Linked DNA regions of Butyricimonas faecalis. The protein of the gene in region 2 interacts with the protein of the main gene of each other region in a pairwise test. Links are inferred from orthologs where the notes say so. Each region holds a gene or a part of one and is shown on either strand. Other genes may lie near its edges.

Region 1 (5,527 bases), 3.6 Mb from region 2 along the record:
TGGATGACCGTCATCTAGACGGCCGGGTTGCCCCATTCGGAAATCCACGGGTCAAGGGTTACTTGCACCTCGCCGTGGCCTATCGCGGCTTATCGCGTCCTTCATCGCCTCCGAGAGCCTAGGCATCCACCGCGCGCCCTTGATCGTTCACGTTCGTTAGCGTCGTGTGTCTTTAATCATTTCACCTTTGCCGTCGTCTCCCGACGACGGCGGCTCTGTGTTATTCTACTACATTCTTATACTTCGCGGATCAAATGATCCGTTAACGTTCCAGCATGTCAAAGAACTTCTCGAATTCCAGATTTAAAGATTCTAGATTCTAGATTGACTAGATTCTAAATTTTAAATTCTAAATTCATGATGTCGGGACCGGGGCAACGAGCCTCGTCGTGAAGATCCCTCGAGGGAATCCCGTTGATGATGAACTTGCTGTAGCGAGCCGCATGACTCCAGCTCCAGAAAGGAGGTGTTCCAGCCGCACCTTCCGGTACGGCTACCTTGTTACGACTTAGCCCCAGTTACCGGTATTACCCTAGCCCGTTCCTCGCGGTCACGATCTTCAGGTACTCCCGGCTTCCATGGCTTGACGGGCGGTGTGTACAAGGCCCGGGAACGTATTCACCGCGCCATGGCTGATGCGCGATTACTAGCGAATCCAACTTCGTGGAGTCGGGTTGCAGACTCCAGTCCGAACTACGACCGGCTTTAGAGATTCGCTCCGGGTCGCCCCGTGGCTGCCCTCTGTACCGGCCATTGTAACACGTGTGTCGCCCCGGGTGTAAGGGCCGTGCTGATTTGACGTCATCCCCGCCTTCCTCGCACCTTACGGTGGCAGTCTCGACAGAGTGCCCGGCTGAAACCGATGGCAACTGGCGATAGGGGTTGCGCTCGTTATGGGACTTAACCCGACACCTCACGGCACGAGCTGACGACAACCATGCAGCACCTTGCAGGTGGCCCCGAGGGGAAGAGGTGTTTCCACCTCATGCAACCTGCATTTAAACCCGGGTAAGGTTCCTCGCGTATCATCGAATTAAACCACATGTTCCTCCGCTTGTGCGGGCCCCCGTCAATTCCTTTGAGTTTCATCGTTGCCGACGTACTCCCCAGGTGGCTCACTTAATACTTTCGCTTGAACCCTGGCCGTGTATCGCCAAGATCCAGTGAGCATCGTTTACGGCGTGGACTACCAGGGTATCTAATCCTGTTCGCTACCCACGCTCTCGCGCATCAGCGTCAGACCGAGCCTGGGAAGCTGCCTTCGCTATCGGGGTTCCAAGTGATATCTATGCATTTCACCGCTACTTCACTTGTTCCGCCTCCCTCGTCTCGTCTCCAGGTCGACAGTTTCAACGGCGTGCTACAGTTTAGCTGCAGTCTTTTACCGCTGACTTGTCGTCCCGCCTACGCGCCCTTTAAACCCAATAAATCCGGATAACGCTCGCATCCCCCGTATTACCGCGGCTGCTGGCACGGAGTTAGCCGATGCTTATTCGTCAAGTACTGGCAAGGTGGCACTCGTGCCGCTTATTCTTCCTTGACAAAAGAGGTTTACAGGCCATAGACCATTCTTCCCTCACGCGACTTGGCTGGTTCAGGCTCTCGCCCATTGACCAATATTCCTCACTGCTGCCTCCCGTAGGAGTCTGGACCGTGTCTCAGTTCCAGTGTGGGGGACCTTCCTCTCAGAACCCCTAGACATCGTCGGCTTGGTGGGCCGTTACCCCGCCAACTACCTAATGTCGCGCGTGCCCGTCCCGTACCACCGGGGTTTTAAACTCCCCCCCATGCGGGGGAAAGGTGTTATGGGGTGTTAGTCCACGTTTCCGCGGGTTATCTCCCGGTACGGGGTTGGTTGCACACGTGTTACTCACCCGTGCGCCGGTCGCCACCGGGGTATTGCTACCCCGTGCTGCCCCTCGACTTGCATGTGTTAAGCCTGTCGCTAGCGTTCATCCTGAGCCAGGATCAAACTCTTCATGGTAAAAGTTACTTTACAGAAATTTTATCTGGCAGGGTCATGTGTATGAATCTCGACTCCCGTCGATTCCGATTCACGCTCGCTACGTTTTGTTCATCTCAATATCTTAAAGAACTCTTCTTTCATCTTCTCCCGCTCTCGATCGTCCCTCCCGGCTCCCCCTCTTGAAAGCGGCTGCAAAGGTAAGGCTTGTTTTTCAATCTCCAAATTTTTTCAAGCTTTTTTTCAAACTTTTTTCCCGGCCCCTCGTTTTAACCTCTTCCCCCTCGCGCCCTCTCTCTCGAAAGCGGGTGCAAAGATAAGGCAATCATTTCCCTTTTTCCAAATATTCTAGCGATTATTTTTCAAGTTTTTTCCTCTCACCACCGCAAGAGCCTGGCTGGAAAAACGTTAGGGAGAAAAGTTTTTTCGCCCCCGCCCGGTAAAAAAGGGTCAAGCCCCCCGCTTCCCCGGGATCGAGGCGCGATTCAACGGGAAAAACAACCGGCAAAAAGATAATAATACCTGAATATACACCTTTCAAGGACGCCCGTGAACGTCTTTGAAACGTCTTTGATGCGGCAATGATACGCCTTTAACACCTGCATGCAACCGGAAAACTACGGGAAAATCACGGGCAAGGATCGACCGGTCCCAGGGATCGAGCGGGCCGGGAAACACTACCAATCCACAACGTCGCTCCAAAAAAACGCAACGGCGCATGAATATACATGACAGGTTCATGGGATAGACCAACCATTAACCAAGGACCAGGAAACCCCGAACAAGAAGCGGAATATTACAAATGTTTTAGAGCTAATTTGATCAGATTTTCGACAGTTTCGACTTTCTCCGAAGCCAAAATCTTATCCAATGTTTTCGCCACTTGAGCACGAGCAAAGCCCAACATAACCAAAGCGGCCTGTGCTTCTTCCCGAACAGCACTTGTAGAAAGACTCAATCCCTCCACAGGAACTCCCTCTTTGCCAACTTTATCCTTTAGTTCAATAATAACCCGCTGGGCAGTCTTCACGCCAATCCCTTTCACGCTCTTTATAGCATTTACATTTTCCGTAAGTATCGCCCCGGTTATTTCTTCCACCGACATAGAGCTCAACATGACATTCGCCGTGTTAGCCCCGATTCCGGAAACAGAGATCAATGCCCGGAATAAACTTCTCTCCTCTTTAGAAAAGAATCCATACAATAAATGAGCATCCTCCCGCACAATCTGGTGAATATAAAACATGACCTGATTCTGGGAAGCTATTTTAGAATACGTATTAACCGAAATATGAATATAATACCCGACACCCCCACAGTCGACAACCGCGTTTGCCGGAGTTGCCTCCACTAATTCACCTTTTATATATTCGTACATAATCATTGAAAATTAAAAATTGAAAATTGAAAATGCCACGGCATCTCAATTTTCAATTCTATGTTTATACTACTAGCGGAACCCGATAAGTTTACGCACTTCTTTCATCGTGACAGCCGCGCTAGCCCGTGCTTTCTCGGCCCCGGCCGCGGCAATTTTATCCAGATTATCCGGATTAGCGGCATATTCCATGATTCGTTCCCGAATCGGAGTGTTGAAATTAATAATATCCTCTGCCAGTTGCTTTTTCAAATCCCCGTAGCGGATTTCACAATTATTATATTTTTCGTTGAAATAATCGTACGTGTCTTTCGAAGAAACAACATCCATCAACGTGAACAGGTTCTGGATCACCTCCGGTTTCACGCTATTCGGTTCGGTTGGCCCGCTATCGGTAACGGCTTTCATCACCTTTTTACGTATTGTTGTTGCATCATCAACCAGATAGATGGCATTTCCCTCGGATTTTCCCATTTTCCCGGAACCATCTAATCCCGGAATCTTGATTCCTTCCCCCGTGTAGGAGAAAGATGCCGGCTCCGGGAACAATTCACTTCCGTATATCGTATTGAATCTCCGGGCAAATTTCCGGGCCATCTCCATGTTTTGCTCTTGATCTTTTCCGACAGGCACTTTGTGAGCCCTGTGTATAATAATATCCGCGGCCATCAGCGTGGGATAGGTCAACAAACCAGCATTCACGTTATCCGGCTGTTTACGAGCTTTTTCCTTAAAAGTAGTTGTACGCTCCAACTCGCCAAGATAAGCATTCATGTTTAGATACAAATACAACTCGGCAATCTCCTTAATATCACTCTGCACGTATATTGTCGCCTTCTCGGGATCCAAACCACAAGCAAGGTACTCTGCCAGAATCTTTCGCACGTTCTCCACCACGTTACCCGGGTGCGGATGCGTAGTCAACGAGTGCCAATCGGCAATAAAAAAGAAACATTTGTACTCGTCCTGCATTTTTAGAAAATTCTTCACGGCACCAAAATAATTTCCCAGGTGCAAATTACCCGTAGGTCTGATTCCACTTACTACTGTTTCCATTGTCTGAAATTTACAAATTTAAAACATACAAAGATACGGTTTTATTCGTTTTGTACAACTATGTAGCGCTATGCATCGGCAAACAATATTCACCACTACACTTTACCTGCATCTACACGCGAAGCGGTAAAATCCATTTTTACTGAACACTCAAAACGGCAACTGGCATTCGACCATTTAAATACAATCAAAACAATGACTATCAATAAATTACATCTACCACAAACGACCACACACCTTTTTAAAACGTTTTCATCAAAGTAAGATATTGATAGACAACGAGAAAAAAATAATACAAAAATCGATGTTGTTATATTATTTTTCCTACTTTTGAAACGCAAAGTCTAATTAATAATTTTAATTTAAACATGGAAGGTTACGAAAAGAATGATGGTATGGAAATGAATGATCGGGATGAGATCTATTCAAAACCGGTGAGAGCAGGGAAAAGGACTTATTTTTTTGATGTAAAAGCTACTCGTAATAACGATTATTATCTGACAATTACCGAAAGCAAGAAGAAACTCGAAAAAGATGGTTCTCAAAATTACGAAAAGCACAAGATCTTTTTATACAAAGAAGACTTTGATAAATTTGCAGAGGGGCTTGACAACGCTGTCGCTTATATCAAAGCAGCTCTTAACGGAGAAACAATGGCAGTTCACGAAGAAATTGAAACAAACAAATTTGACGACATTGATTTTGACGATCTATCCAAATAACAAAAAAGCTCTTCATCGTGAAGAGCTTTTTTGTTATTATATATATCCATAAGGAATTTTCGCCAAACCTTCTGCCATTTGATTGATTCCCTTTTCTAGCTTTCCCTTCAGCAACATTTTCATCATCATGTTCAAATCTGCCTCTGCCGTTATCCGCAAGCGGGTATCATAAGGGCCGTTATCCAGCAATTGTATCCATACTTGAAATTCGAAAGGTATGCGCCCGTCCCCCTCCAGTTTAATCAATTTCGGTTCTTCCCGTTCCACGATTTTCATCCCCATTTCACCAACGCCTTTTACCATAAAAGTACAGGTATCTTCCGTGGTGCGAACGTCCTCGATCTTGTCAGCTAGTTCCGGCATCTGATTACCGGCCCCCATCTGGCGTGCCATCTCGATCAATTTTCC
Region 2 (5,736 bases):
GTTGCCGGGGTGGAGTATAAGCTGTACCGCAAGGGGATTCTGATGAATATTCTGAATCCGAAAGTATTGTTGTTTTTTATCGCGTTTTTCCCCCAGTTTGTAAGTCCTGCCGCGGAGAATCCGGCAGGAGAGTTACTGGTGCTGGGGTTGCTTTTTATGGCGCAAGCTATTGTTATCTTCTCTTTGATAGCTTTGCTGGCAGATCGTTTGTCTCGTCGGTTGATGCAAAATGTTCATTTCTCGTTGATTATGCATATCATCGAGTCGTTGGTTTATTTTGTCATCGGAATCAGTTTAATCTTTGTGGTCGTCTGATTAAAATTTTCTTAACCGCAGTATTCGAGGAATGTATGTCGAGATGTGACGGGCTTTTTTGGTTTCGTACACATCTGCAATCTTGATCAGAATAGCTGTTTCTTCCACACCGCCAAAGCCTGAATTTATGGCCGTCCCAAAGGTTTTCATGGAAGGCGACAGGCTCATGTAGGCATTTACCAGGGGGGGGATGTTTTCTCCATGTTCCCTGACATAGCGGGAAAGAATACGGTAATCTTCGTCATAGTTATTCCCGCAAAGTATTTTTCCGAGTTTATTGTCATCGATATGAATTTCCAGCGGAGTAATCGGTTCGACAAGTTTTTCTGTATCCTTAAAGTACTTTCGCATAAAGAATAAAATCATGTCGCGCGCTTCGATGTTGAAGCTGGTGTACATGGTTACTTTCCCGAAGAAATATTCCATGTTCGGATTTTCCACGGTAAGGGCTCCCAGTCCGTCCCACAAGTTATCTAAGGCGAACAGGGACTTGCGTCCCATTTTTGTAGACTGGTACAAAGGTTGTACGAAAGAACGTCCCAGTTCGATCATTTTAGGGAGATATTGCTTTTTGAATGTCTCGGAGAAACGGAAAAGTTCGGTGGTGGCCAGGTTGGGTTCTCCTTCTTGATTTAAAGGAAGGTTATCGCATAGAATATACCGGTAGCCGCCTAGAATTTCTTGTTCTTTCGGGTCCCACACGATTAATTGCTGGTAGGGAACCTGTTCGTCAACGTCAAACGGGTCAATATCAACCTCTTTTCCTGTACCCCCTCCGGCTGTTCTGAAAGTTAATTCCCGTAACCTGCCTACTTCTTTCATCAAGTTAGGACTGTTGAAAGCGTTAAACGAGTAAATTTCGTTTCCTCCCTTGTTGGTTTTACGAATGAATCTTTCTTCTGTTAGTTCTGCTAATAATTTCGCTTTATTTACAGGATAGATAACTGGTTGCATAGTTTATGTAGATCTATAATTGGTAGACAATGTTCTTTATTTCTTCCGCCCATTCTTTCGGTGTCTTGCTTTTATCCAGCGTTTCCCATTTAATAGGTTTTCCGATAATCAGAGTAAATGTTGAACCTTTTTTGTTGAATGTTTCTTTGGGAAGATACATCATTTCGAGATTTACTTTTAGTCCTATTTTGGTACGAAAGTTTGCTAAATTATAAAAGAATTTTGAATTTTCCGCTTTTACTCGTATCGGAATGATGTCCCGCTGGTATTTAACGGCTTTTACCACGAAACTTTTTTGCCATTCCAAATCTTTCACCACGCCTTTAATTTTGCGGCTTACCATTCCGGCAGGGAAGGTGATGACCTGGGCATCGGAGGCAAAGGCGTTTTCCAAGTCAACCGCGGCTTCCTTGGCTAAGGCCCCGTGTTTGTTAACCGGTAAAAAGATGTTATTAAGATTTTTGAGATTCATCAGTAAATCATTTACCGGGAATTTCAGTTTTTTATATATTTTCCCCAAGAAAGAGATCAGGATGATACCATCCGGTCCTCCCAAAGCGTGATTGGCCGCGAAGATATAACGTCCGTTGGGGTCCGGTAAATTTTCTTTACCTTCGATAATGTAAGAAATATCAAGATATTCCAAGATGCCTTCGGCAAAATCCAAACCTTTCCGATCCCCGTATTTAGAGATGAAGTCGTTGATCTGGTCTTGGCAGATGACACGTTTTAAAAATGAATAAACGAATTTCGGAATCCAGCGGGCCAATTTGGGATTCTTACTTTTAAAAAGCTGTTCAATGTATATCGGTTTAACAGTTTCTTCCATAATAAATGTGAATTGAATCTCCTTGTTTTAAAACTTTTGGCAAAGATAAAAAACCTTATTCAATAAAATTCGTTAGAGAGGATATGAATTGAAAAATATGAACATTTTTAATGGATAGAATAAGTTAAACGCAAAAAAAGAGAACTATGAGAAAATTATCGTTGATAACGAGTGGAGTTATTTTGATGCTCTCTTTCTTGATGGTGGGGTGTAATACCATGAAGAAGTTGGAGAGAGAGGCCATCGAAACGGCCATTGTGGGGAAAGTTTCTCCTCAGCAGTTGACTGCGGTGGATGGGGCAGTGAATTTTAATTATAATATTGCTTTTGCCCCGAAGCAATTTTATAAAAAGTTAATCTTGAAAGTGACTCCTAAAATGCAATATCCCGGTGGGGAAGAAGCGATGGGACCGCTTTATTTTCAAGGAGTGAAGGTGAAGGGAACCGATTATCCGGTGGTGGAATACAAGGGGAATACGCTAGGTACATACAATTTGTCATTCCCTTATCGTGACGGTATGCAAAAAGGGGTACTTATCGCTGATATTGAGGCGATCATGGGGAATAAAACCGTTGAGTTTACTCCGGCTATATTGAATACGAACGGGGTGAAGGAATGGAAAACATACATGTATTCTCTACCGGATAATCCGGATGCAATTCCTTTGTTTACCGAAACTTTCGTGAAAGATGTTCCGTCCACGGGTGTGGGAATTATTAGCGGGTACGTGTTATTCCCGTTATCTAAATCCGTGATCACGGATGCACAACGAAAGTCGTCTGTCATGACGCAGGCTGCTCAAGAGATGAAGAAAATATTGGCTGAAAAGAATGCCAAGATTACTAATATGTTGATGTACGTTTCCAGTTCTCCGGAGGGACCGGAAAGGCTGAACAAGAACTTGACCACGAATCGTTTCAATACGGCCAAGGCTTATTTCATGAAAGATTTGGGATTGGCTAACACACCGATGGCAAAGAATGCTAAATTTATCGTTTCCAACAAGGTGAGCGAGAATTGGGAAGGGCTGTATATGTTGTTGAATGATTCCAACTTGAAGAATAAGGCGCAAATGGTGAAAGATTTGCAGAATGCCCCGAATTTGAAGAAACGGGATGCCGTGTTGGAATCATATATTAAGACGGTACCGGAATTGAAAGATGTGATTCTTCCGACCTTGCGGCGGGCTGATTTCTATATTTTTTATACCGTGCCTGAAGTGACGCAAGTGGAGGATCAAGTGACGACTTATTACGTGCCTCAATTACAAGAGACTTCTGTTTTATCTGCTCGTACGGATGTAAACTTGCTGAATGATTTGGCCGTTATCGCTATCCGGAACAAGGATTATAGAAAAGCTAAAAAATTACTGGAATCGGCAGTTGTAATTAATCAAAAACCGGAAGTGATGAACAATCTTGGAATTGTTTATCAAAATGAAGGGAATAATACTCAAGCTAAAGATATGTACACGAAAGCTTCTATAAAGAAGGAGGCGAAGTACAACTTGGGGATATTGTTATTGAAAAATAAAGAGTACAATAAGGCTATTCCTTACTTGAAAACGATGCCGAACGTGAACTTGGCTTATGCTCAGTTGATGGCTAATGATAATCGGGCTGCCCTGGAGACATTGAAGAAGTTGAATTTGACGGAAGGGTATGAATATTATATGATGGCCGTGGCTGCGGCAAGAGTGAAAGATGTACAGACGATGGCTAGCGCTTTACAAAAAGCGATACAACTTGACCCGCAATTGAAAGGAATGGCAAGTACTGATAAAGAATTTTATCCTTACGCTCAAGAAAGTATTTATTTGAATATTGTTGATTAAAATTGTTTGACTTTGCATGTTGAATCGGGCCGTAGCGGGAGCTATGGCCCGATTTGTTACAGGTTACAAGTTAATTGGTTACAAGTTTGTCATAACTTGTAACTTTGTAAAACAATTTATTGTTTTACAAAACCTTATCCGGATTTTGTTTGATGAAGTCACCCCAATCCTTGCATTTGGGGTTTCCCGTGGTAGGCAGGTTGCCTTGTAGGTGGTGGCAATAGGCGATGGCGATGGCATCCGTTTCGTCCAAGGTGGAAATGGTGGTCGGTATTGTCATGAATTTGCCTAGCAGAAGGGCAATCTGTTCTTTGGAAGCTTCTCCTGTGCCCGTGATGCTCATTTTGATTTTTTTCGGGGCATATTCGAAAATGGGGATATTCCGTTGTAGAGCGGCAGCAATGGCGACCCCTTGTGCCCGTCCGAGTTTTAACATGGACTGGATGTTTTTACCGTAGAATTGCGATTCGATGGCCAGTTCGTCCGGGTGGTAAGAGTCAATGACTTGCAGCGTGCGTTGGAATACTCTTTGCAGTTTGAGATACGGATCGGTCATTTTTTTCATGTCAACGACTCCCGACACGACAAGTTCCGGTTTACAATTCTTCCCGGTTGTTTTAAGAATTGCATATCCCATGAAGTTTGTACCGGGGTCTATCCCCATGATTAGTTTTTCCATTGATCTGTTTTAGTTTATAAATATAGCGAAAATCTGCCTGAATGTCAATTTATTCGATTTCTTCGAGTGTCGTGCTGAAATATAAGAGGTTCTCTCCGAACACATCTACCAGCATGTGTAGCAATCTATCCTTGTAGACTTCGATGAAGATCGTGTATTCTTCGGCAGAGGGAAATATGAGTTGCAAGGATAGAGATAATCCTTCTCCTTCGCGAATCATGACACGGGTAAATAGGATGTCATTACAAAGATTTTTGCTTTTAAGATAAGCGATGTAGCCGCCTTGAACGACTTGAATGAACTCCTCTGCAATGTTTTCGTCAATACTGAATGTGGTGTTGTATATAAATCGCATGTTAAATCTAAAAGTTAAAAACTAAAAGATAAAAGATCCGTGGAGGATTAACTTTTATCTTTTAGTTTTCAGTTTTTATTTTATATAGTCAACACCCATGAATCCGCGGAGTACATCCGGGATCCGGATCCCTTCCGGTGTCTGGTTGTTTTCCAACAATGCGGCCACGATTCTCGGTAATGCCAAAGCGCTACCATTCAGAGTGTGTGCCATTGTTGTTTTCTTGTCTCCTTTATCTCGGAAACGCAGTTTCAGTCGGTTTGCCTGATACTCTTCGAAATTGGAAACAGAGCTTACTTCCAGCCAACGATCTTGTGCTTTTGAATATACTTCGAAATCGAAGGTTAGGGCAGAGGTAAAACTCAGATCACCACCGCACAGGCGTACGATACGATAGGGTAAACCTAACTTAATGAGTAATCCTTCCACGTGTTTTACCATGTCGTCAAGAGCCTCGTAAGATATTTCCGGACGGGTGATTTGCACGATTTCAACTTTGTCGAACTGGTGCAGACGGTTCAACCCGCGTACGTCTTTCCCGTATGATCCGGCTTCCCGGCGGAAACAAGCGGAGTAGGCCGTATTTTTGATTGGCAACTGATCGGCATCCACGATCATGTCCCGGTAAAGGTTGGTGACGGGCACTTCTGCCGTGGGGATAAGGTATAGCTTATCTTCGTTCACGTAGTACATCTGGCCGTCTTTATCGGGCAACTGACCGGTGCCGAAACCTGAATCTTCATTGACAACAAGCGGGGGCATGACTTCT

The links. The genes of interacting proteins can lie anywhere in the genome.
Region 1: the proteins of ruvC (region 2) and ruvA interact in binary tests that used the Escherichia coli proteins (3 or more experiments, as listed by UniProt). The link is inferred for Butyricimonas faecalis from one-to-one orthologs.

The regions. Positions count from the first base shown.
Region 1 is NZ_CP032819.1:4,263,353-4,268,879, reverse strand. What follows is about bases 1,551-4,317. They hold ruvA (Holliday junction branch migration protein RuvA), read right to left. Parts: upstream 3,342-4,317; coding sequence 2,760-3,341; downstream 1,551-2,759. Other genes in these bases: trpS (tryptophan--tRNA ligase), read right to left, coding at 3,414-4,317. Also shown: more of trpS, read right to left, coding at 4,318-4,397; D8S85_RS18225 (DUF3276 family protein), read left to right, coding at 4,766-5,119; D8S85_RS18220 (SRPBCC family protein), read right to left, coding at 5,156-5,527. UniProt on the Escherichia coli protein: The RuvA-RuvB-RuvC complex processes Holliday junction (HJ) DNA during genetic recombination and DNA repair.
Region 2 is NZ_CP032819.1:658,618-664,353, reverse strand. Bases 2,836-5,736 are described here. They hold ruvC (crossover junction endodeoxyribonuclease RuvC), read right to left. Parts: upstream 4,613-5,736; coding sequence 4,058-4,612; downstream 2,836-4,057. Other genes in these bases: serS (serine--tRNA ligase), read right to left, coding at 5,043-5,736; D8S85_RS02750 (DUF4286 family protein), read right to left, coding at 4,662-4,967; D8S85_RS02760 (tetratricopeptide repeat protein), read left to right, coding at 2,836-3,933. In the rest of the region: D8S85_RS02775 (LysE family translocator), read left to right, coding at 1-315; D8S85_RS02770 (GNAT family N-acetyltransferase), read right to left, coding at 316-1,269; D8S85_RS02765 (glycerol acyltransferase), read right to left, coding at 1,283-2,098; more of D8S85_RS02760, read left to right, coding at 2,245-2,835.